Regions from separate parts of the Mesorhizobium sp. XAP4 genome, predicted to be linked through region 2. Evidence: riboswitches for the same ligand, from Rfam matches in the RefSeq annotation. Region 2 holds a riboswitch; each other region holds the start of a gene.
The links. Region 2 has a riboswitch for cobalamin ahead of P3C39_RS26275 (ABC transporter ATP-binding protein). Riboswitches for the same ligand answer to the same signal wherever they lie in the genome.
Positions count from the first base shown of each region.

Region 1 (7,763 bases), on a different contig from region 2:
CGGATCATGGTGCGGATCGCGGTGAACCAGAGTGCGGCGACGGCAAACAGCGCCACCCAGCCGGCCGCGAACAGGATATCGCCCAGCAGGTCGCCGATCCAGGGCAGGGGATAGAGCAGGCCCAGTGCGATGCTGACGGCGATGGCGGCGATGTAGATCAGCGGCGGCCACGGTATGAGCCCCGGCTTCGGCTGGTTCTCGGTCATTCGGCCCCTCCCTCCATCAACTTGCTGTCGGTCTTGGCGGTGCACATGCCGGCGAGATCGGACAAATGCGCTTTCCACTCCGCAGTCTGATCGTTGTTGTAGAGCCTATCAAGCGTGGACTCGCCCTCGAGCGTATCGAGCATGCAGACACAGTAGCTTGTACAGAACTCGGTGTCGCGCGACTGCTCGCAGGACAGCTGACAGGTTTTGAGGAAATTCACCTGCGGGGTTTCGACCTGCGCCGGCATGATCTGCGAGAACAGCCAGACGCAGCCGATCAGCAGCGGCTGGTGGATCAAATAGAAAGCCAGGCTGTGCCGGCCGATGAAGACCAGCGGGTTGGCCAAGCGACCGGGCGCCAGATTGGCAAGCCTGGCAAGCAGGCCGGCACCTGCGGCGAGTTTCGTCACCGCGATGCCCGCAAGCACGGCGCCGAACCACGGAAACAGCGGAACGTAGTCGTTGGAGCGCGGATTGATCGCCGACAGGCCGACCCACCACAGCCATGGGTGATCGAAGGCCTCGAAGCGCAGATAGACGGGGGCGGCGATAACGAGCGCGGCGACGACAAGCGTCAGCAGCGCCGGCAGGCGCAGGAAGGCGAGACCGAGCAGGCTGGCCAGCGCGATCTCGTGCAAGATGCCGAAGAAGATGAAGCCGTCCGGAGTGGCGATGCGGGTAACGACCGAAATCGCGATCGCGGCTCCGGCGACCATGGCGAACCGCTTCCAGAAGCCGTTCCAGCGGATTTGTCGGCCGTGGGCGAGATACAGGCTGACGCCGACCAGGAACAGGAAGGTCGAGGCGATGCAGCGCGCGTAAATCTTCCACCAGCCGAAGGCGGTCAGGCCGGGATCGGTGTAGCCGAAGAACTCCAGATCCCAGGTGAAATGGTAGCTTGCCATGGCGATCAGCGCGATGCCGCGCACGATGTCGATGGCGACGATGCGCTTTGGTCGATCCTGAACGGGTGCGGTCGGCGTTTGGATGCTCATGGTCTCGCATTCTGATTCAGCCCCGCTGGAGGACTATCACGGTTGCCCAGGACAAAAGAAGACCGGCAACCCTGCCGATAACGCCGGATCAGCCGCGGCATTGTGCCAGTGCCGGAAAGCCTTTGGCCGGCTTCGCTTTTGCCGGATGCACGTCGGTTTCCTCTTATTGGCGCTGAGGTCGCCACGGCAGATTTGACCCGGTGAATCTGCTTCGGGGAAAGCAATGTCCACCCATGTGCGCCATCCGATCTGGCTACCGGCCCTCAAGGCCGCGGACGCGCGCACCTTCGCTTCGCTCTATGCGGTCGAATCCTTCGCCCGCGCCACGGTGTCGAGCGTCATCCCGATCCAGGCTTACGAGATCCTGCACAACGAGCAGATCGTCTCGATCCTCTACACCGTCGTGGCGATGCTCGGCCTGTCGGTGACATTGTTCATGCCGATGCTGATCCGCCGTTTCGCCCGGCGCTGGGTCTACACGGCGGGCGCCTGCCTGCTGGCCATCGGCTCGCTGTTCTTCGCCACCGACACGCTTGCCGGGCAACTGGCCGGCATGCTGTGCCGGGTGATGGGCGCCAGCGCGCTGTCGATCACGCTCAACCTCTACATCATGGACCACATCCGCAAGACCGACTTCATGCAGGCCGAATCGCTGCGCATGGCGTGGTCGATGCTGGCCTGGACCGGTGGGCCGACGCTCGGCATCTTCCTCTACACGCGCTTCGGCGTCTATGCCGCGCATGGCGCGGTGGCCGTGTTCGCGTTAGCGCTGCTGGCATTGTTCTGGACCTACCGGCTCGGCGACAACCCGTCGATCCGTCCCGGCAAGACGCGACCAGCCAATCCGCTCGCCAATATCGGCCGCTTCATCGCCCAGCCCAGGCTCAGGCTGGCCTGGCTGATCGCGTTTGGGCGCTCCTGTTTCTGGACGACGTTCTTCGTCTATGGGCCGCTGTTCATGGTCATTACGGGTGAGGGCAAGCTGGCCGGCGGCCTGCTGGTTTCGGCCGGCAACGCGCTTTTGTTCATGGCGATTTTCTGGGGCAAGGCGGGAAAGCGCTTTGGCGGCCGCAGGACCATGACATTTGCCTATTTCGCCATGTCGGTCGCGCTTCTGGCGGCGGGCTTCGTCGGCGAAACCGTGCCGCTGCTCACCGGCGCCTTCCTGCTCTGCGGCGCCTTCTTCACCATTGCACTCGACGCGCTCGGCTCGACCGCCTTCATGCGCTCGGTGCGCTCCTATGAAAGATCGCAGATGGCGGCGGTCTATCGCACCTATCTCGACTTTTCCGAGCTGACGCCGCCGCTGGTCTATTCGGTGGTGCTGGCCTTCTTCGGCCTGGGCTCGGTGTTCGTCACGCTTGGCCTGCTGGCGGCGGTCTGCGGCTTCGTGACGTGGCGCTATCTGCCGAAATCGCTTTGACCTTCATGGCGCATTCGCAACGGTCGCCGGCGGAATTTGGTTTGCCGGACGCGAGGATTCTGCCTATAGTCGCCGGTGTCGCCGGTTCCATTTTGGAGCCAAGAGGGAATGCGGTAAGGGCGGATTTCGCCCAATGCCGTGGCTGCCCCCGCAACTGTGTGCGGTAGTCCTCTCCATATGCCACTGAAGATTTTTCTTCGGGAAGGTGGGGAAGGACGCTGATCCGTGAGCCAGGAGACCTGCCGGCGACAGGAAACTGACTTCGATGCCCTCGGGTGGAGGGCGAAAGGACAAGACATGACTACCGCTTCCGTCTCCCTCGGCGCTTCCGTCTCCTCGCAGTCGCGCTTCATGCAGCTCGCGCTTGCCGCGCTGCTCGGCATTTTCGTGATGGGCTTTGTCGGCTTCTCGCATATCGATGCGGTCCACAATGCGGCTCACGATTATCGCCATTCGATGGCATTTCCCTGCCACTGACGAGGGGCTGACATCATGAACCTGTTTCGCAACGTCGTGTTCATCGCGGCGATCGCCGGGCTCGTGGCCGGCGTCGTTCTTGCCTGCATGCAGGCCTATGCGACCGTGCCGCTGATCCTGAAGGCGGAAGTTTACGAACAGGCGGGCGGCGGGCATCACCATGACCATGCCGCTCCGGCAGCAACGGATAGCAATGCCATGAGCACAGCCGCTCCGGCCCCTGCCGAAGCGACTGCCGCGGCGGAAGACGAGGGCTGGGCGCCGGCAGACGGTTTCGAGCGTTTCGCCTTCAGCGTGCTTGCCAACATCGTCACCGGCATCGGCTTCGGGTTGATCCTGGTCGCGGTTTCCGAATTCGCCGGCGGCATCGGTGGTTGGCGCCAGGGCGTGTTCTGGGGCCTGGCCGGCTTTGCCGTGTTCACGCTGGCACCGGGCCTCGGCCTGCCGCCGGAACTGCCGGCCATGCCGGCCGCCGATCTCACCCAGCGCCAGATCTGGTGGTGGGCAACGGTGGCGGCAACCGCTGCCGGTCTCGGCCTGATCGCGTTCCGCAAGTCGCTGCCGCTGGCGATCCTTGCCGTCCTTTTGATCGTCGCACCGCATGTTGTCGGGGCACCGCAGCCCGACAGTTACGAGACGGCGATTCCGGAAGGGCTGCATCACCAGTTCGTGGTGGCGGTGACCGTGACCAATCTGGTGTTCTGGCTGGTGCTCGGAGCGGTCGTCGGTGTGGTGCGCGGTCGCTTCACCGGCACCGCGACCAGCCTGCGCGACAGCTTTGCCTGATCGCAAGACACTGACCTTTCTCATCGGCGGTGCGCGCTCCGGCAAGAGCGCGCACGCCGAAATTTTGGCGACCGCCTTGCCGCCGCCCTGGACCTATATCGCCACGGCGCAAGCCTATGATGACGAGATGCGTGAGCGCATCGCGTTGCACCGGTCGCGGCGCGGCGAAGGCTGGACGACCATCGACGCACCGCTCGATCTCGCCGGCGCGCTTGCCGCCTTGCCGGACGATCGGCCGGTGCTTGTCGACTGCCTGACGCTGTGGCTGACCAACCATATGCTGGCCGAACACGATCTGGACCTTGAATGCCGGCGATTGGCGGAGGTGCTGTCGCGGCCGCGCGGACCCTGGTTCTTGGTGTCCAATGAAGTCGGCCAAGGCATCGTGCCGGACAATGCACTGGCGCGCCGCTTTCGCGATGCCGCCGGCCGGCTCAACCAGAAGGTCGCGGCGATTGCCGATACGGTGCTGCTGATGGTGGCGGGGCTGCCGCTCAAGGTGAAATGATATGACCGATATCGACAATAAGGACGAAGAGCGCCACCGCGCCAAGATGGCCAAGCGCAAGGCGGTGCAGGATGCCGAGGTGGCGAGCAAGACGGTCGAGAAGGGATTGCTCATCGTCAACACCGGCCCGGGCAAAGGCAAGACCACGGCCGCCTTCGGGCTGGCGCTGCGGATGCTCGGCTACGGCAAGCGCGTCGGTGTCGTCCAGTTCATCAAGGGCAAGTGGCACACCGGCGAGAAGGACGCCTTCGCCGCCTTCGGCGACCGTGTCGTGTGGCACGCGATGGGCGAGGGGTTCACCTGGGAAACCCAGGATCTGAAGCGCGACATCGCTGCCGCCGAAGCCGCCTGGGCCAAGGTGCTCGAACTGATGGCCGATCCGTCGATCAGCCTGCTGGTGCTCGACGAATTGAACATTGCGCTGCGCTACGACTATCTCGATCTCGACAGAGTGGTTGGCGCGCTAAAAGCGCGGCGCGAGGGCCTGCATGTCGTTGTCACCGGCCGCAACGCCAAGCCGGCGCTGGTCGAGGCCGCAGACCTCGTCACCGAAATGGGCGTGACCAAGCATCATTTTTCCGCCGGCGTGAAAGCGCAGCAGGGGATCGAGTTCTGAGTGTTCCTCAACCTCCCCAGACGGGGGAGGGTGAGGTTAGGTCACAACGATGACAACGACCGAAACCAACCCGAACAGAGCGATCAGCAGATAGTCGGCGACGCGATAGAGTTTCAGCGCCTGCCTGATGTCGAGGCTGTCGGCTTCGCGCCGGCCGCCTTCGCCCATGAAGACGTCGTCGACCAGCACGCCGCCATAGAAGCGCGGCCCGGCGAGCGCCAGGCCGAGCGCACCGGCCATCGCCGCTTCCGGCCAGCCGGCATTGGGCGAGCGATGTTTTTTCGCGTCGCGCCGCACCGCATGCCAGGCTTTTTTCGCATCAGCGCCTTTGACGAAGAATGCCGCCAGCACGATCAGAAGCGCCGTCAGCCGCGACGCCGGCAGGTTGATCCAATCGTCAAAGCGCGCCGCCGCCCAGCCGAACGCCTCGTGGCGCGGGGTGCGGTGGCCGATCATCGAATCGGCGGTGTTGGCGGCCTTGTAGGCGGCGCCGCCGGCCAGGCCGCCGACGCCGGTCCAGAAGGCAGGGGCGACGATGCCGTCGGAAAAATTCTCGGCCAGGCTCTCGATCGCCGCGCGGCAGACACCGGCCCGGTCGAGCGTTTCAGGGTCGCGACCGACGATCCGCGAAACGGCAAGGCGGGCCAAAGCAAGGCCGCCGGTGTCGAGGGCGTCAGCCACCGCCTCGACATGCTCATAGAGGCTCCTCTGCGACAGCAGCGACGTTGCCAGAAGGGCCGTGATGACCAGGCCCATGGGAACGAACCAGAACAGGATCTGTACGCTGAGGCCGATCACCGCCGGCACCAGCACGATGACCAGCAGCGCCTGGACACCGCGCTTGCGACGCAGCGCGTCGGGATCAGTGGCGCGGTTGAGCCTGCGGTCGAGAAAGGATATCAGCCTGCCGAACCACGTCACCGGATGGCCGATGGCGCGAAACAGCCAGTCGGGGTAACCGAGGGCGAATTCGACGACCAATGACAGGAAAGCGATCAGGACTGACATGAAGCTTCTTAATGGGGCGGTTGTGGACCATGGTGGAAGTCTTGGCCGCGCGAGGGTGCTTTTCCCCAACGCCCTGCTGCCTTTCGTCGACCTCTCGACCGGTATCAATCCGCACTCCTACCCGCTTTTCGACCTGCCCGCCACCTCGCTGTCGCGGTTGCCGGAAGCCGCGCGCACACGCGACCTGACAGAGATCGCGGCCAGTACTTACGGCGCGCCGTCGCCAGCCAACGTCGTGGCGGCGCCGGGCACACAGATCCTGTTGCCGCGCGTTGCGTCGCTCATTTCGCCCGGCAAGGCGCTGGTGCTGGGTCCGACCTACGCCGAACATGCCCGCGCTGCCGCGATCGCCGGGCACCAGGCGGCGGAGGTCGATAATTTCGAAGCGTTGGCTGACGCCGACCTCGTCATCATCGTCAATCCGAACAATCCGGATGGACGTGTCATAGAGCGCGACCGGTTGCTGGCTCTGGCCGCCGGATTGCGCGCCAAGGGCGGACTGCTGGTCGTCGACGAGGCGTTCATGGATGTCGGCCCGCGTCAGCACAGCCTCGCGGGCGATGTCGGTCAGGGCGGCCTCGTCGTGCTGCGCTCGTTCGGCAAGTTCTTCGGCCTGGCCGGGCTGCGGCTCGGCTTTGCACTTTCCGATACTGCGACGGTCGACCGGCTGGATACGCAGTTCGGACCATGGGCCGTCGCCGGCCCGGCGCTGGAATATGGCATCCGCGCGCTTGCCGACATCGGGTGGCAGGACGTGATGCGGGCGTCGTTGGCCGGTGAATCGGCGCGTCTCGATGCGCTTTTCGGCCGCTTCGGCGCTCCTGTTGCGGGCGGAACCACACTGTATCGTTTCCTCAGTCTGACCAATGCCGCCGATTTGTTTGCAGCGCTCGGCGAGCGCGGCATCCTGCTTCGCCATTTTGCCGACCGGCCTGACGTTCTGCGCGCCGGCCTGCCGGGCAGTGAGGAGGAATGGCAGCGGCTCGAATCCGCACTTGCCGAATGGGCGTCGCGGCGCGAGCATCAATCGAAGGGTTCAAAACAATGATCCATGTCTGCTCGCTGGCAAAGATCGAGGAAACGGTGGCCAGGACCGGCGCCGACCGCATGCTTTCGCTGCTCGCCGCCGGAACGGAGGTGGTGCGGCCGGCCTCGATCTCGAGGGAAAACCACCTGCATCTGGTCATGCACGACATCGCGGTGGCGCAGGACGGCATGACCATGCCGGGCGAAGACCATGTCCGCAATCTGCTCGATTTCGCGCGCCGGTGGGACCGGGCAAGGCCGATGCTCGTGCATTGCTATGCCGGCATCAGCCGCTCGACGGCTTCGGCCTATATCATCGCGGCAGCACTGGCGCCGAAGCGTGACGAGGCCGAATTGGCGCGGACGCTGCGGGTGCTGTCGCCTTCGGCAACGCCCAATCCGCGACTGATCGCCGTGGCCGATGCGTTGCTTGAGCGCAACGGCCGCATGGTCGAGGCGATCGAATCGATCGGGCGCGGCGCGGACGCCTTTGAAGGCACGCCCTTTGCGCTGAGGATCGATGTGTAGTTTTGAGCGGAACGATACGACCGTTGTAAGTTAGCTGAAGCCTCCCCGTCTTCGTCATCCTCGGGCGGAGCAGGAGCGAAGCTCCGTCGCGAAGACCCGAGGATCCATGCCGCGACCTTTGTCGAGGAATGCAGCGGAGCAGACTTCTGCACCGTAGCAGCGCTTCCGAGTCCCGGCATGGATCCTGGGG
Region 1 covers NZ_JARIXW010000001.1:996,389-1,004,151, forward strand. Annotated here, with positions in the region: gene P3C39_RS04980 (isoprenylcysteine carboxylmethyltransferase family protein) at 1-206, opposite strand, end outside; gene P3C39_RS04985 (DUF1624 domain-containing protein) at 203-1,201, opposite strand; gene P3C39_RS04990 (MFS transporter) at 1,425-2,624, shown strand; cobalamin riboswitch at 2,690-2,886, shown strand; gene P3C39_RS04995 (CbtB domain-containing protein) at 2,922-3,101, shown strand; gene P3C39_RS05000 (CbtA family protein) at 3,117-3,887, shown strand; gene cobU (bifunctional adenosylcobinamide kinase/adenosylcobinamide-phosphate guanylyltransferase) at 3,880-4,395, shown strand; gene cobO (cob(I)yrinic acid a,c-diamide adenosyltransferase) at 4,397-5,011, shown strand; gene cbiB (adenosylcobinamide-phosphate synthase CbiB) at 5,048-6,019, opposite strand; gene cobD (threonine-phosphate decarboxylase CobD) at 6,018-7,067, shown strand; gene P3C39_RS05025 (tyrosine phosphatase family protein) at 7,064-7,573, shown strand.
Region 1: linked by a shared signal. The riboswitch ahead of P3C39_RS04995 (CbtB domain-containing protein) and the one ahead of P3C39_RS26275 (ABC transporter ATP-binding protein) in region 2 are both predicted to bind cobalamin.

Region 2 (7,763 bases):
GCTGGTCGCCTCGGCCATCAAGCGCGACCAGGGCGTCAAGGACTGGGGCCATCTCATCGAAGGCCATGGCGGCATGATGGACCGCACCGACAGCCTGGTCTTCGCCGCCCCGGTGTTCTTCCACATCGTGCGCTATTTCTGGACCGTGTGATCCGGCGACCGGTTGCCAAACGCGCTCAAAGCCGGTTGCGGATCAGCATGGTGACGACGAAGAACGCACCGACCGAGCTGGTGATGATGCCGATCGGCAGTTCCTGCGGCGGCAGCAGCGTTCGGGCCAGAAGATCGCTGGCCAGCAAAAGCACCGCGCCGAAGACGGCGCAGCTGGCAACCAGGCGCAGATGCAAGGGGCCTGCCAGCGGCCGCGACAGATGCGGGATCATCAGCCCGACGAAGCCGATGACCCCGGCGACAGAGACCAGGATCGCCGTCGAGAAGGCGGCGACGAGAAACGTCATTCGGCGCATGCGCGCCACTGGCACGCCAAGGCTTTCGGCGGCGTTTTCGCCGGCCAGGAAGGCATCGAGCCGGCGGTGGTTCCACAGCGCGTAAGCCAGAATGGTGCCCGCACCCAGCGCGCCCAACCAGATATTGTCCCAGCGCGCCAGGCCAAGGCCGCCCATCGTCCAGAACAACACGGAGTGGGCGGCGCGCTGGTCGCCGGCAAAGACCAGGTAGTTGGTCAAGGCGGTGAACATGAAGGACACGGCAAGGCCGGCGAGGATCAGCCGCTCCGGCCCTTGGCCCCTCACCCGCGCGACCAGCAGCAGGACGACGCCGGCGGCCAATATGCCGCCGGTGAAGGCCGCGACCGGCAACGTCCAGATGCCAAAGCTGTCGCCGAAGACGGTGATGACGGAAACAGCACCGGCGGCGGCGCCCGACGACAGGCCGAACAGGAACGGATCGGCGAGATCGTTGCGGGTCACTGTCTGCAGCAGCGCGCCGACGACGCCGAGGCCCGCGCCGACGCAGATGGCCAGGATCGTGCGCGGCAGCCGCAGATCGACGACGATCTTGCCGACCGGCCCGGACACGTCGTGCCCGCCTAAGCCGATTGCGCGGCCAAGCGCTGCTACAACGTCGGCCAGCGGGATCAGCGTCGAGCCATAGGCGATCGACAGCAGAGCGAGAGCGGCGATCGCCGCCGCTCCCGCCAGCATGGCCAACGCAAATGCCGGATGGCGCAAGCTCAAAATGCTTCCGGGTGCATGGCCTTGGCGATCTTGTCGATCGCTTCGATGTTGGCGGGTCCAGGCGTCAGCTCGGCGTAGCGGAGGGCAACGAAGCGCTCGTTCTTGACCGCGTCGGTCTCCTTCATGGCCGGATGCGCCTTCAGGAAGTCGAGCAGCTTCCTGTAGCCGCCACCGTCCTGGTAATCGAGCAGGATGAGGAATTGCGGATTGCGCGACGCCACCGTTTCCCAATCCGTGTTGCCCCAGCTGGTGTCCATGTCAGCCATGATGTTGTCGCCGCCGGCGGCAGTGATCATGGCGCTGGGGATGGCGAACTTGCCTGCGGTGAACGGCTTGTCCTCGCCGGAATCGTAGAGGAACACCCGCGTGCCCTTGGCGCTGCCGACCTTGGCGGTGATGTCGGCGAGCTGCGCCTTCCAGCCAGAGACAAGCTTTTCCGCCTCTGTCTCCTTGCCGAAGATCTTGCCCAGCTTTTCGACGTCGCCGTAGAGCAGGTCCATCGAGGCGGCGGGGCGCCTCTTGTCGAGATGGACGCAGCTTTCCGCCAGAACCAGCGTCTTGATGCCGTGCGGGGCAAGCGTGTCGGGCGTCACCTCGCCACCCGGCTTCATGCCGTAGTACCAGCCGGCGAAGAAGAAATCCGGCTCCACGGCCACGAGGTTTTCGAGCGTCGGATATTTCGGCGCCAGCTCCGGGATCGAACCCTGCTCTGCCTTGAATTCGGGACCGACCTTGTACCATCCGGTGATGCCGGTCAGGCCGACGATTGACGGCTGCAATTTCAGCGCGAAAGCCATCTCGGCCATGTTCAGATCATGGATGACAGCGCGCTTCGGCGGCGCGTCGAAGGTCAGCGGCTTGCCGCAGCTGTCGACGGTTACCGGGAAGGCGAAGGCGGTCGAGGTCAGCAGCGAGACGGCAAGCGAAAAAGCGAGGCGTTTCACGGGTATGCTCCTTGTGGGTGGGATCGGGTCGACTATGGAACGGCTTCAATCACGACGGCGGCGCGGCACGGTTCGGAACCTCGAACACCGTCAACTCTCGATCCTCGGTCGGATGGCGCAGGCGCAGCACATCGATGCCGAAAATCTCGCGGATCAGCTGTTGGGCCAGCGCTTCGCGCGGTGCGGCGAGCGCTTGCAGGCGGGCATGATTCATCACCGCAACCCTGGTGGCGAAGGGTGCTACCAGCGCCAGATCGTGCAGCACCGCGATCACCGTCATCTCGAAGCCTGCCACGAGGTCGAGCAGTTCGCCGCGGGCGCGCGGGTCCAGATGGTTGGTCGGTTCGTCGAGGAACAGGATTTTGGGCTGCTGGGCGATGGCGCGCGCCAGTTGGGCGCGCTGGCGCTCGCCGCCCGACAGCGAGCCGACGGTGCGGCCAAGCAGCGGCAGCAGGCCGGTCCGGCGCAGCGCATTGACGACAATGTCGCGTTCCTCGCTCCTGCGCCTCAGTCCGGCGTGCGGGACCCGGCCAAGCTCGACATAATCGATCACCGCCAGCCGCGGATCGGGCTGGTCGGTCTGGCCGACAACGGCGATATGCAACGCCCGCTCGGCGGCCGAAATCCTGTCCAGCCCGCGTCCGCCAAGCTTCACCTCGCCGGAACTTGGCCGCAGCATGCCCGACAGCATGCGCAGCAGCGTCGTCTTGCCGGCGCCGTTGGGACCGATGATGGCAAGGCGATCGCCAGCGGCCACCGAGAAGCTGACCGCCTGGACCAGATTCCGCCCATTCGCCATGGCACAGAGGTCATGGGCTTCGAGAAGCGCTGCGCTCATCGGCTGCAGCCCGCCGGATTGCGGGGACGGCAAAGCGTGCGCATGGTGATGCGATGATCGATGGAGCCGTCCAACTTTCCGTCACTTTCCAAAACTGGCGACGGAAGGAAGCTGGCGAACCGGCCGACAAGGCCGGGATTCGCGTTTCCTCCCGGCACACCCCGTCCGGTCAACTCAGTGATGGCAGGTCTCCTGGCTCGCGGGTCGTTGCGCCATCCTGCCTTCCCAGCCTTGCCGGCCAGTGGCATTCACGGATTTTGCTCGCCGCTTACAGTTGCGGGGGCAGCCACGGCCTCGACCTGAACAGGCCTCACCGTGTTCCCTTTTCACCCCTCGCCTTTCGGCTCGGGGACCATCACCACTTCAGCGTAGATTTCCACCAAACGCTTCGCAATGGATTTCTCGGACGAAGTGGTGGGCCAGCTAAGGGAAACAGGCATTGCACGCTCATTTTATGTAATAACATAACATTCTTAGGAGATGACGCGGCCCGCTGTCAAGCGAAAGCCCATGGGATCGGCGCAGATTGCACGGAATGCGCAATTTCGATCAAACTGGCCGCGCCAGGAAACGCCAAGATGATCCGGCCAATGCGAAAAGGAGCCCCATGAACCCGACCGAGAAAGCGCTGTGGTTCGTCGAGAGCCATCTGCCGGAGGCGATCTCGCTTGACGATGTCGCGCAAAGCAGCGGCGTGTCGCGTTTTCATGTGACGCGCGCCTTCGGCGCCGCAACCGGCCGCTCGGTGATGGGTTACATGCGCTCACGCCGGCTGACCGAGGCGGCGCGCAAGCTGGCCGGCGGAGCGCCCGACATCCTCGTCGTCGCGCTCGACGCCGGCTACAACTCGCATGAGGCGTTCACCCGTGCCTTCCGCGATCAGTTCGGCACCACGCCGGAACTGGTGCGCGCGCAAGGCTCGACCAACAACCTCGACCTCGTGGAGCCGATCCTGATGGACCAGTCCCTCCTCACCAATCTCGAACCACCGCGCTTCGAGACCAGCCGGCCGTTCCTGATCGCCGGCCTCGGCGAACGCTACAGCTGTGAAACCAGCGCCGGGATTCCGATGCAGTGGCAGCGTTTTGCACCCTTTATCGGCAACATCCCCGGCGAGATCTCAGGCGTTTTCTACGGCGTGTGCCTTAATGGCGACGACGCGGGCAATTTCGACTATGTCGTCGGCGTCGAAGTGTCCGGCTTTGCGGATCTGCCGAAGGACTTCTATCGGGTGCGGGTGCCGGCGCAGAAATATGCGGTGTTCTCGCACCGCGAGCACATCTCATCCATCCGCCGGACGATCAACACGATCTGGAACAGCTGGCTGCCCGCCTCCGGTCACGAAATCGCGGATGCACCGGAATTCGAGCGCTATGGACCGGAGTTCGATGCCCACAGCGGCAATGGCGGCCTGGAGATCTGGGTACCGGTGAAGGCGTAGCTCGATCACGCCATCGGCAGCGCCGGCCAGCGATCGATGACCTTTCCGCCGGAAAACACGGCGATCGACCCGAATTGCTGCAGCACGGCCTCGCTCTGCGTCGGCCTTAGAAACGCGTAGTCGCCTGGCCTTGCGGTCGCATCGGCGGGCAAGCCCATGAATTGCTGGTTGGAGGACAGGCCGAGCAGGCCGTTCGTCTTCATGCCTTGGGGGAAGACCGGCTCGGCCATCCACTTGCCGCCATAGAGATAGCAGCCCTTGCGCGGAAACCGGCCGAGCGCCTGCAGCAGGCGGGTGACGGCCGGCGGGCCAGGCAGCATCGGCTCGACCACTTTCAGGATCGGCGTGGCGATGAAAGCCGCCGGCTGGAAGCCGTCGAGGCCTGGCGTATCGAAGTCGCTGGGCAGCACGAAGGCCGAGCCCATCGACACTTCATTGGCCGCGCCGCCACGATGAAGCAGCGCGGTCTTGCTGCCGCCGATGTTGAGGATACGGCGCTGGTCGGCGCCGAGACAGGCGACGAACGCCGCAGCCTGCGCCGACGCCTCCGCCAATGCCTTTGCCGGTCCGCCGAAAAGGCCGGGAATGAGCGGTGCATGCGCCTCGTAGGCCATGACGCCTTCGCAATGCAGCCGGGCCGGCAACGCGCTCAACGCCTTCGACAAGGCCGCGGGATCAGCAAAGCCGCCGCGATGCAGCCCGACATCGATCTCGAAAGCGATGCGCAGGCCGATGCCGAGTTCGTCAGCGAGAGCACCGTATTCCGCCAGTCTCTCCTCGCTGTCGATCAGCCAGCAGACACGCGACCAGTCGGCATCACCCTTCACCAGCGCAGCCCTTGCCGCACCGATCGGCATCGGCTTGCCGTAGAGCAGATCGGCATCCGGAAACGCCTTCAGCACCGCCTCGCTGATCGGCGGGTGGAAGGTCATGAAGCGCTCATGGCGAAGCGCCTTGCCTATATGCGCAAGCAGCGGCAGGCAGGCGAGCGATTTGTCGACCAGCCGCACGGCCAGGCCGGGATCCAGCCTCCTTTTTACCAGGGCAATGTTTCCGTCCAGCCGATCGCGGTCGAGCAGCAGGCAGGGTCGGAAGATGCCGGCGGTCTTCAGCGCATCCGAGAGGGTGGAAAAATAGGTGCTCATCATTCGATGCCGAACAGGCCGGCCATGTAGGGCGACACGAAGCGGTTTTCCGGATCGATGTCGCGGCGCGCCGCCATGGCATCGTCCCAGCGCGGGTAGAGCTTTTTCAGCTCCGCCGCCTTGAGGCTATGCATCTTGCCCCAATGCGGCCGGCCGCCATATCTGCGAAAGATCGGCTCTGCCGCCCGCATGAACGGCAAAGGATCGTTCGCGGCGTCATGGTGGATGGCGATGGAGCAGGTCAGCCTGTTGTAGAATGGCGAAAGCCAGAACTGGTCCGGCGCGACCGAGCGCACCTCCATCGGGAAATAGACCTCGGGAAAGCGCTTCTCGGTCAGCTCGATGATCTCGGCCAGCGCCTTCGGCCCTTCCTCGAACGGCAAATGATATTCCATCTCGTTGAACTTGGTCTGCCGGTCGCTGGCATAGACGTTGAGCCAGTCCTGCACGTAGTCCTCGGCGGGAAATTTGGCGGCCGCCGATCGGATCAGGCGGCCACGCAGCGATGGCAGCCAGGCAAGTGAAGTGCGCAGCCTGCGCAGTGTCCTCAAACCCGCCTCGTCCTCTTCCGGCGGCCGCGTGGTGGGTGCGGCATCGCTGAAATCGCTGGCGATGAACTGCGCATAGCCGGAAAACGGAATGTAGTAGAATTCGGCCGAGCGATGCGCGGCCATCATCGCCTCGAAATCACGCAGCATCTCGGTGATCGGCAGCACATATTTGCGGCGGCGCAACCGGTAGGTCGCGATGTTGTTCAGCGTCACTTCGGTGAGCACGCCGAAAGCGCCGAGCGCAACACCGATGGCGTGGATCATGTCCCGATCCCCTGCCCGCTTGAAGTCGCGGACCTTGCCAAGCCCGTCGACGATCTGCACCGTCTCCAGCTGCGTGTGATAGGCGCCGAGCGTCGGTCCCGAGCCGTGCGTGGCTGTGCCCAGCGCGCCGCCGATCGCCTGGCGGTCGATATCGCCCATGTTGGGCAGGCCCTGGCCAATGCCTTGCAGGATGTGCATGAGCGGGCCGAGCCGGGTCCCTGCCCGCACCCGCGCCTGATGTTTTTGCGCGTCGTGCGAGACCAGCCCTTCCAGTCTCTCCAGGGACAGGATCGTGCCCTGCGATTTCACCAGCGGTGTGAAGGAATGACCGGCGCCGGCCACGCGCACCGGGCCAGGCGCGGTCCGGACGAGATCACCGAGTTCACCGACATCGCCGGGGCTGGCGATCAGCTTGGGCTCGGCACTTACGAAGCCCGACCAGTTGCTCCAGGTGTTCGACATGCGCTCCCCGCTCAGGCAACCGCACGACGGCGACGTGACACAAGAACGAAGAGACCGAGCAGCGCCACGCTTGCCACCGCGCTGGCGGCGGCGAATTCCGGCACCGGCCGGAAATCCTTGCCGTCGATGAGCAGCGACGCCGCAATCGGCCCGATCGCCAGGCCGAACAGTTGGGCTGCCGGCACCAGCAGCACGGCGGTGCGCGTCTCGTCGGCGGTGATCGCCAGACGGATCTGGTAGGGCACGATGAACAGCAGGATAAAGCCCATGGCCAGGGCAGCGACCCAGAACGTCGTCAGGCCGGGGCTGCTGGCAAGAACCAGGGAACTGACAAGCGCCACGACGCCGATCGCCGCGATGGCAAGGCGATAATCGATGCGCGCCTCGAACGCGGTCGCCGTCATCGCCCCCAGGACCTGCACCGCGAGGCTGGCCGAGACGATCAGGCCGACGGTGCGGCCATCGATGCCGTATTGCGCGCCTAGCGGCTCCAGGAAGGCCCAGACCGCGCCGAAGAACATGAAGTAGCAGAAGACCGACAGCAGCGCGGTCATCGAGGGAACCGTCAGCACATTGGCCAGATTCTCTTCCTTGGGCAGGTCGGCATAGTCACTGGGCACGGTGAAAGCGACCGCCAGCGACACGACGCAGACGACGGCAAGAACGATGAAGCCACCCGCCGACCCTGCGGCCGGGATGACATAGAGCGCCAGCAACAGGGCGAGCGCGCATTGCGCCAGCGTCTGCATGGTGACGAAATAGCCGCCAATGCGCTCGGCGCGCCGCGAGCGGGCGATCAGTTCGGTGGCGATGGCGACCAGACCGCCCTCGGCGAGCCCGGCAAGGGCGCGGGCCGCAATCAGCATGTTGGCGCTCGCGGCATAGGCCGTCCACACATTGGCCAGCGCCAGCAGCAGCAGAA
Region 2 covers NZ_JARIXW010000007.1:3,959-11,721, reverse strand. Annotated here, with positions in the region: gene P3C39_RS26290 (phosphatidate cytidylyltransferase) at 1-151, shown strand, start outside; gene P3C39_RS26285 (iron ABC transporter permease) at 177-1,163, opposite strand; gene P3C39_RS26280 (ABC transporter substrate-binding protein) at 1,193-2,140, opposite strand; gene P3C39_RS26275 (ABC transporter ATP-binding protein) at 2,190-2,978, opposite strand; cobalamin riboswitch at 3,143-3,350, opposite strand; gene P3C39_RS26270 (AraC family transcriptional regulator) at 3,586-4,419, shown strand; gene P3C39_RS26265 (alanine racemase) at 4,425-5,564, opposite strand; gene P3C39_RS26260 (D-arabinono-1,4-lactone oxidase) at 5,564-6,841, opposite strand; gene P3C39_RS26255 (MFS transporter) at 6,853-7,763, opposite strand, start outside.

Region 3 (7,763 bases), on a different contig from region 2:
AAGCGGGCGAGATCGGCCTTGAACCGTCCGGCCAGCGAGATGTCGTCAGAATCCAGGAATGAAACGAACTCCGCATCCGGCGGCAGTTGCCGCAGCCCGGCGTTGCGCGCCCTGGCCACGCCCATGTTCGATTGCTGGAAGAGTCGGATGCAGGGGTTTTCGCGCATCATCGAGCGTACGGCCTCAGCAGAGCCGTCGGTCGAACCGTCGTCGATGACGATGATGTCGAGATCGGCGGCGTCCCGCTGCCGCACCAGCGAGCGCAATGCCGAAACGACATAGCGCTCACGGTTGTAGACGGGCATTATCACGCTCAGTTTCACGAAGCGCCCCGCACAAGAAAGTCCGCAATCGTGCCGGCTATCTCCTGTGGCTGCGTCCCCAGCGACAGACGATAGCACGGCAGCAGGCGGGTCAGGTCGCTGAAGAAGCGAAAGCCGCTCTCCCGCTCGCCCGGCATCTGCGCTATGCCGGACGGCGCCAAGGCAATCATGGCATCCCTGCGCGACACCGGCACGATCGAACTTGCCTCGCCTCCGCCGATATGTGGCACCAGCAGCGCAACGATGTCCAGAGTTTCGGGCACCGGCCGTGGCGCGATGTCGTCAATGTGAAAAGCATGCTTGCCTTGCCAGTTGAGCGGACCGTGCGCCTTCAGCCGGTGCTTCAGCCCAAGTCGCGCGAATCCCTGGGGATCCTGCTTGAGTGTTGAAAACAACGGGCGGGCAGTCACGCCGTTGGAGAGGTCGACCAGCACATAATCGTCGCCGACGCTGTCCAGCCCGTGGAGGAGGCCGGCGGCGACGGTCCCGGATTTCCCGGCGCCGCCCGCGCCGGCCAGCAGTACGCCCCTGCCTTTGGTGCCGAGCGTCCCCGCATGGGCCAGCCGCATGCCACGTGCCGCATATTCCCAATGGAGGAAGGGGCGCAGCGGCGCTCCCGGCTCCCACGGTGGAAAGGCATCGGCCGAGGCCATCAATTGCACGCCAACGCGACGTTGCGGATCATAGAACTGCCAGAAATCCAGGTCATGGAAATGGTTGCCGCGCAATCCGGCTTCCGCCAGCCTGGTGGCGAAGCCATGCTGCGTGAAGGGTCCTTGGCCCCATCTGGCCGGTGCCGCGATGCCGTCAATGCCGGGATGTGCGACGAAGATGCGGCAGATGTCGGCAGGCGCTCGGTTGTCCGGAGCCGTGACAAAGCCATGAGCGAAGGCATCCGCCAACGCGCCGGCACTCACAAGCGCGGTCAACTCCAGATGCGGCAAGCCCACCTTGCAGGTCAGTGGATAATGCGCGGCGCTGCTCTGCGCTTGCGCCAGGACATGACGTGCGTAGTCAGTCAGGTTTTCGAGAGTGACGTTTGGCATGGTCTGCCTGTTCCGGAGCTGTCCGGCAACGAGAGCCTGGCGGGCGCCTCAGTTGGCCTGCTTCACCGCGGGCCAGCCGAGGGGCTCCTCGACCTCGTGGATGGGATCGACGACAATGAGGTCGGCAAGGTCGTCATGGATGTCGACCTTGAGGGGCTCGCCGGCAGCGGCGAGCTGAGCCAGCAATTCGCTGGGAACCGGTCTTGCCACGCCATCGGTTGCGGCCGCCAGCAAACCGAATTCGAGCAATTGTGAAACAAAGCCGTCAATCGCGGCGGCATCGAGGGCGCCAATTCCGGTCGCGGCGCCGACCAGTTCGGAGGCAGGCACGCCGGACGACAGTGCATCCCAAAGCCTGCTGCCTGAATCAGAGAAGCCGAAATATTTACCGGTGGTCAGGTCGAGAACGACGGCTTCGCCATCGAAGGATTCAAAGACGATATCCTTGCTGGCAATGGCATATACGCCGGATTGTCGCATGTTTGCTCCCCGCCGAAGCAGGCCGCGGAGATGATCTTCGGGCCCTACGGTCAACCCCACCGTTGCAGGCGTCTAACCATTTGCAGGGTTTTTGGCAAGATGGCTTAGGCCCGGGCGAGCGCAGCTGCAGGCCGCGCGGGCATGGACAGTCTCTGACCGTGCCTGCCGGTCACGCCTCGATTTCAAGCGCCGAAAGCGGCTTCGAGCAACAGGCGAGGATAAAGCCGTCCTCGATTTCGTGATCGAGGATGCCGCCATTGTGGCTCATCTCGACGTCGCCCGCGACCTTCCTCACCTTGCAGGTGCCGCACAGGCCGAACTCGCAGGCGGCGGGAATCCGCACCCCCGAGGCGCGTGCCGTCTGCAGCACGGTCTGGCCGGCGACGCATTCGGCATCGACATCGGAATGCGAGAACCGGATCGGTGTCACGGCCTCCACGGTGGCAGCGGCGCCGTCGTCCGCCGGCGGCGAGAACGGCGCCGGGATCTCCTCCACGGCAGGCGCGGCAAAGCTTTCCTGATGGTATTTCGCCATGTCGAAGCCGGCTGCGTCCAGCATGCCGCGCACGGCGCGCATGAAAGGATCGGGGCCGCAGCAGAAAATCTCGCGCTCGCGGAAATCGGGCGCCAGCAATGGCAGCCGGATCGCGTCGATGCGGCCCATATGGCCGAACCAGCCCTCGCGGCTCGACCGCTCCTCGATCATGAAGCCGAGCGACAGCCCAGGCATGCGGCTGCCGAGCAGTTCGAGCTCCTTGCGGAAAATGATCTCTTCCGGGCGGCGCGCGCAGTTGACGAAGCCGACATCGGTCCATGGCGCGCAGTCGTTCAGCCAGCGCAGCATCGACATCATCGGCGTCACGCCGGAACCGGCCGAAATGAACAGGTATTTGGCGGCCGGGTGGCTGTGCAGCGAGAAGTCGCCGGTCGGCCCATAGGCCTTGACGTGCGAACCGGGCGTCAGATGGTCGAACATCCAGCGCGTACCGGTGCTGCCCGCCTGCGCCTTGACCGTCACCGCGATCGAGAACGGCCGCGACGGCGAGGACGACAGCGTGTAGGTGCGCATCAGCGGCCCGTCCGATGTCGGCAATTCCAGAGTCACGAACTGCCCCGGTTTGTAGCGAAACCAGGTCTGGTTGTCGGAGCGGAAGGTGAAGGTCTTCACGTCAGGCGCTTCGTCGCTGACGCCGATCACTTCCAGCACCTGCAGCCTGTCGTTCCAGGGCGTCATCTGGTCGAGATGGCGATAGAGGCCAAGGTCCGTCATCGCATTCATCCTCTTATCCCCTGGGCTAGGCGACGCTGCGCAGGGCCGGCCGGCCGCCTTCGGCAAGGCGCGGCCCGATGAACGACGCGTACCACTCGACGAACTGGATCACGCCGCCCTCATGCAGCTCCGAATAGGGGCCTGGTTCATAGGCCGGCGACAGGATGCCGAAGGCGTTTTCCTCGACGATGCGGCGGTCCTGGTCGTTGGTCTCGGTCCAGACATGGGTGAGCTCAGCGAGGTCGTAGTCGACGCCTTCGACCGCATCCTTGTGGACGAGCCATTTCGTTGTCACCGCGGTTTCCGTGGCACTGATCGGCAGCACGCGGAAGGTAACGGCGTGGTCGCCGAGGATATGGTTCCAGGTCGTCGGATAGTGATAGAGCAGCAAGGAGCCGATGCGGTCGGTTGAAACGCTGTCGGACAAGTTCTTCTGGACCGCCCGTTTTCCCGTCATGGTGTAGCTGACGGCATCGCGCAGCAGCGGCGCGCGGGTGGCGCGGTACTGCCCTGCCGGATCGATGCGGAATTTGCTCGGCAAGCCTGATGCCTCGCATTTGGCCCAGTGTGCGACCATTTCAGGGTCGCTGTCGGCGCCATGGACGCCGGTTATGGTTGGAGCCTCGGGGAAGGTCTTGCACAACTCGGGATGATTGGCGGCGCAGTGGTAGCACTCGCGGTTGTTTTCCCAGACCAGCTTCCAGTTGCCCTTCTCGACGATCGTGCTCTCGAAGGCGATCTTTGCTTCACGCAGCCGGTGCGGCAAAAGATAGGGTTCGATCATCGCCCGCATCGGCGCGAAATCTGCCGGTTCCTTGGCCAGGCAGATGAAGAAGTAGCCGCCGACGCTCTCGCAAGCGACCGGCTTCAGGCCGAAATCACTCTTGTCGAAACCGTCGGCCATCTGGCGGGCAAACAGCAGGCGGCCGTCCAGCTCGTAGGTCCACTGATGATACGGGCAGACGAGCTTTGCCGCGGTACCCTTCTCCGTGTTGCACACGCGGCTGCCGCGATGGCGGCAGGAATTGTGGAAGGCGTTGATCTTGCCGTGCTGGTCGCGGACAAGGACGACCGGATAATCGCCGACCTGCACGGTGATGTAGCTGCCCGGCTTCGGCAGTTCGCAATCATGGCCGATGAACAGCCAGTCGCGATACCAGATCAGCTCCATGTCGAGCTTGAAGTAGTCCGGATCGGTGTAGAAGGGCTGCTCCAGCGAAAAGCCTTGCCGGCGCCCCTTCAGGAGCCTCAGCATGTCGTTGCGGATATCCATGTCCTGTCCTCGTTCCTAAGGACTGAACTGGTGGTGACGGAGGAAGGATTGAAACGCAGGCCGGCTGTGTGCCGGACATGCGCTATCCACCTCTTGACCGCCCACCGCGATCAGTCGAGTCTAAAAATCTCGGGCTGGTTTCCGGGCTCTGGAGTTGTCCTTGCGGACCATCGCGACACCTTCCCAGGCGGTTGCCCAGTGGTCTCCCGTTGCGACTTGAACTCCACCACCGTTGCGGGGGCAGCGCCGGATTCTGACCGGCTTCCCAATTCTCCGCCTCGTCGTCACGAAGCGGCACCTGAGATGGTATGATCTAACCACGATCGCGGGCGCGCCGTCGGCATGAAAACGACATCGTATCCATGCGGCGCGACACGGCATGCGAAACGCTACTGCAGATCGTCGCGGGCCGAGATCTCACCTCCCGGGCGGCCATTTGCCGGCTGCGATCTTCCCGAATCCGACCCTTCGCGGGGATCAAAAAAGGTTAATGGTTTCGAAAAGTGACTATTAGCTCGCCCTAAAATCGAACCGAACGGTTCGTTTCTGTTGACGGTGCGTGCAGGACGGTGTGAACGCTGGGCCTCTGAAACAGTCAGTGATCCATCAGGTGGCTACACCTAACACACTGATATGAAGAAGAAAAATGCATCCCTAGATTCCATTGGCACAATTTCAAGGTGTGGATTCATGGTCCACACGGAACAACTTCGTGATTGGAAAAGACGACCTTGCCCTCCCACATCGGGGCTGTCCGAACGACGCGATTTCATTTCCAAGACACGCCGCTAGACGGACGGAAAAAAGACGATACTGGAGTACCAAAAATGAAAAAGATCATTCTCACTGCCGCAGCCCTTCTGGCCATTTCCGGCAGCGCCTTCGCTGGTAGCGACCACTACGGTTCCAACGCCGCGGCAGCCACTGCTGTCGACAGCTCGTACACCGCTTCGACCAAGAAGTCGGAACCGGCTGCTCAGGCGCCTGCCCAGGGTGCTGACCGCAACCTCTTCGGCAACAACTAACAGCCGATTCCCAGTTTCCCGGTCGACGGCGGGCTCGCCCGCCGCCCTGGCGAAATCCAGACATTCAGGAGTATTCAAGATGAACAAGATCCTCATTGCTGCCGCCGCCGTTCTGGCCATCACCGGCAGCGCTTTCGCGGGCAGCGACAACTACGGTTCGAACGGCCCCAACCAGCCTGCCGCCGCTGTGGACCAGTCGTACACGGCTTCCACCAAGACCTCGGAACCGGCTGCCCAGACGCCCGCTCAGGGCAGCGACCGTAACCTCTTCGGTCGCTAACAACCAATTTCGCAACCGACGGCAGCTGTGTCTGCCGTCCTGGCGAAATCCAGAATTCAGGAGACTAAAATGAACAAGATCCTTATTGCTGCCGCCGCCGTTCTGGCCATCACCGGCAGTGCCTTCGCCGGCAGCGACAACTTTGGCTCCAATGGTGCCAATCAGCCTGCCGCCACGACTTCGGTCGACAGCACGCGCACCTCTTCGGTACGCAACACCGGTTCGCCGGTTTACAAGCTGCTGAACTCGTCGGGTGACACCACCCAGAAGTCTGCTCCGCAAGGTGCCGACCGCAACCTCTTCGGCAACAACTAACAACCGAAGTCGATCTCCAAGTCAAAGAGCGGCGGGCCCGGCCCGCCGCTCTTTTTGTGCCTGACACGGTAATTGCGGTTAAGCCGCCTTTGCTTCCACTTCATGCAACGCGAAAGAACGTCCATCCGCGTCGAAGATATGCAGGTCCTCGCCATTGGCGCTCAGCCGCAATGTCGAGCCGCGCTTGACCTCGACATTGCCGGGCAGCTTGGTCACCAGCGGCAGATCGGCGCGGCCGATGTCGACATAGACAAGCTGCACCTCGCCGAGTTGCTCGACATAGTCGACCGTCCCCTCGAACAGATAGTCCGCGCCGCTGGCGATGATCAGGTCCTCCGGCCGCACGCCAAAGCTCACCGCAGCGCCCTTTGCCGAAGCCGGCGTCGCAATCGGCACGGTCGCCTTGCGTCCGCCGACATGGCTGACGACGGTCGGGTTTCCGGTCTTTTCGATGGTCGCCGGCAGGATGTTCATGGCCGGCGAGCCGATGAACTGGGCAACGAACAGATTGCCGGGCTTCTTGTAGAGGTCCATCGGCGTGCCGACCTGCTCGATATGGCCGTCCTTGAGCACCACGATGCGGTCGGCCAGCGTCATCGCCTCGACCTGGTCGTGGGTAACGTAGATCATGGTCGTGTTGGGCATCGATTCCTTGAGCTTGGCGATCTCGATGCGGGTGGCGACGCGCAGCGCGGCGTCGAGGTTCGAAAGCGGCTCGTCGAACAGGAACACCTTCGGATTGCGCACGATGGCGCGGCCGATGGCGACGCGCTGGCGCTGGCCACCCGACATCGCCTTGGGCAGGCGGTCGAGATATTTGGTCAGCTGCAGGATCTCGGCGGCCTGGCGCACGCGGCGGTCGATCTCGGCCTTGTTCTCTTTGCCGATCTTCATCGAGAACGCCATGTTGTCGTAGACGGTCATGTGCGGGTACAGCGCGTAGGACTGGAACACCATGGCGATGCCCCGCTTCGACGGCGGCACGTCGTTCACCACTTCGCCGGCTATTCTGAGTTCGCCGGAGGTGATTTCCTCGAGCCCGGCGATCGACCTCAGCAATGTCGACTTGCCGCAGCCCGACGGGCCGACGAAGACGATGAACTCGCCCGACTTAATATCGAGGTCGATGCCGTGGAGAATGTTCAGATTGCCGTAGGACTTCTTCACTTGTCTTAGCGTGACATCGGCCATTGGTTTCCTCCAGTGATTGGAAATTCAGTCGAGACGCCCGAACCAGGCGCCGTAGCCGCCAAGCTCGATGGAACCGCTGCTCGCCTGCCCCGAAAATCCGTGCCCGGGCAGAGGTTGCAGCGATCGGCCGCCAAGGTCAACCTTGGCCCGCCCGGCTCCCAGATTGAAGACGCAGACGATCTGCTCGTTGCCTGCGCGGCGCGTGAAGGCGACGGTATCTCCCTCACTTTCGATGAAGGTGATGTCGCCCTTGGCCAGCGCCGGATGGGCACGCCGGAAGGTAAGAAAGCGCCGGTAGTGCTCGAGCAGCGAAGCCTCGTCGCCCTGCTGGACATTGACCGCTTGCGCCAAATGCTTGGCCGGCACCGGCAGCCAGGGTTTTGCCTGGGAGAAGCCGCCATTCTTGGCGCCGCCGTCCCACACCATCGGTGTGCGGCAGCCGTCGCGGCCCTTGAATTCAGGCCAGAAGCGGATGCCGTAGGGATCCTGCAAATCCTCGAACCGAAGGTCGGCCTCGCCGAGCCCAAGTTCCTCACCCTGATAGATGCAGACCGAACCGC
Region 3 covers NZ_JARIXW010000002.1:874,078-881,840, forward strand. Annotated here, with positions in the region: gene P3C39_RS13200 (glycosyltransferase family A protein) at 1-323, opposite strand, end outside; gene P3C39_RS13205 (serine kinase) at 320-1,369, opposite strand; gene P3C39_RS13210 (PqqD family protein) at 1,418-1,849, opposite strand; gene P3C39_RS13215 (hybrid-cluster NAD(P)-dependent oxidoreductase) at 2,019-3,119, opposite strand; gene P3C39_RS13220 (aromatic ring-hydroxylating dioxygenase subunit alpha) at 3,145-4,392, opposite strand; cobalamin riboswitch at 4,507-4,709, opposite strand; gene P3C39_RS13225 (DUF680 domain-containing protein) at 5,220-5,417, shown strand; gene P3C39_RS13230 (DUF680 domain-containing protein) at 5,497-5,697, shown strand; gene P3C39_RS13235 (DUF680 domain-containing protein) at 5,767-6,012, shown strand; gene ugpC (sn-glycerol-3-phosphate ABC transporter ATP-binding protein UgpC) at 6,091-7,203, opposite strand; gene P3C39_RS13245 (alpha-glucosidase) at 7,228-7,763, opposite strand, start outside.
Region 3: linked by a shared signal. The riboswitch ahead of P3C39_RS13220 (aromatic ring-hydroxylating dioxygenase subunit alpha) and the one ahead of P3C39_RS26275 (ABC transporter ATP-binding protein) in region 2 are both predicted to bind cobalamin.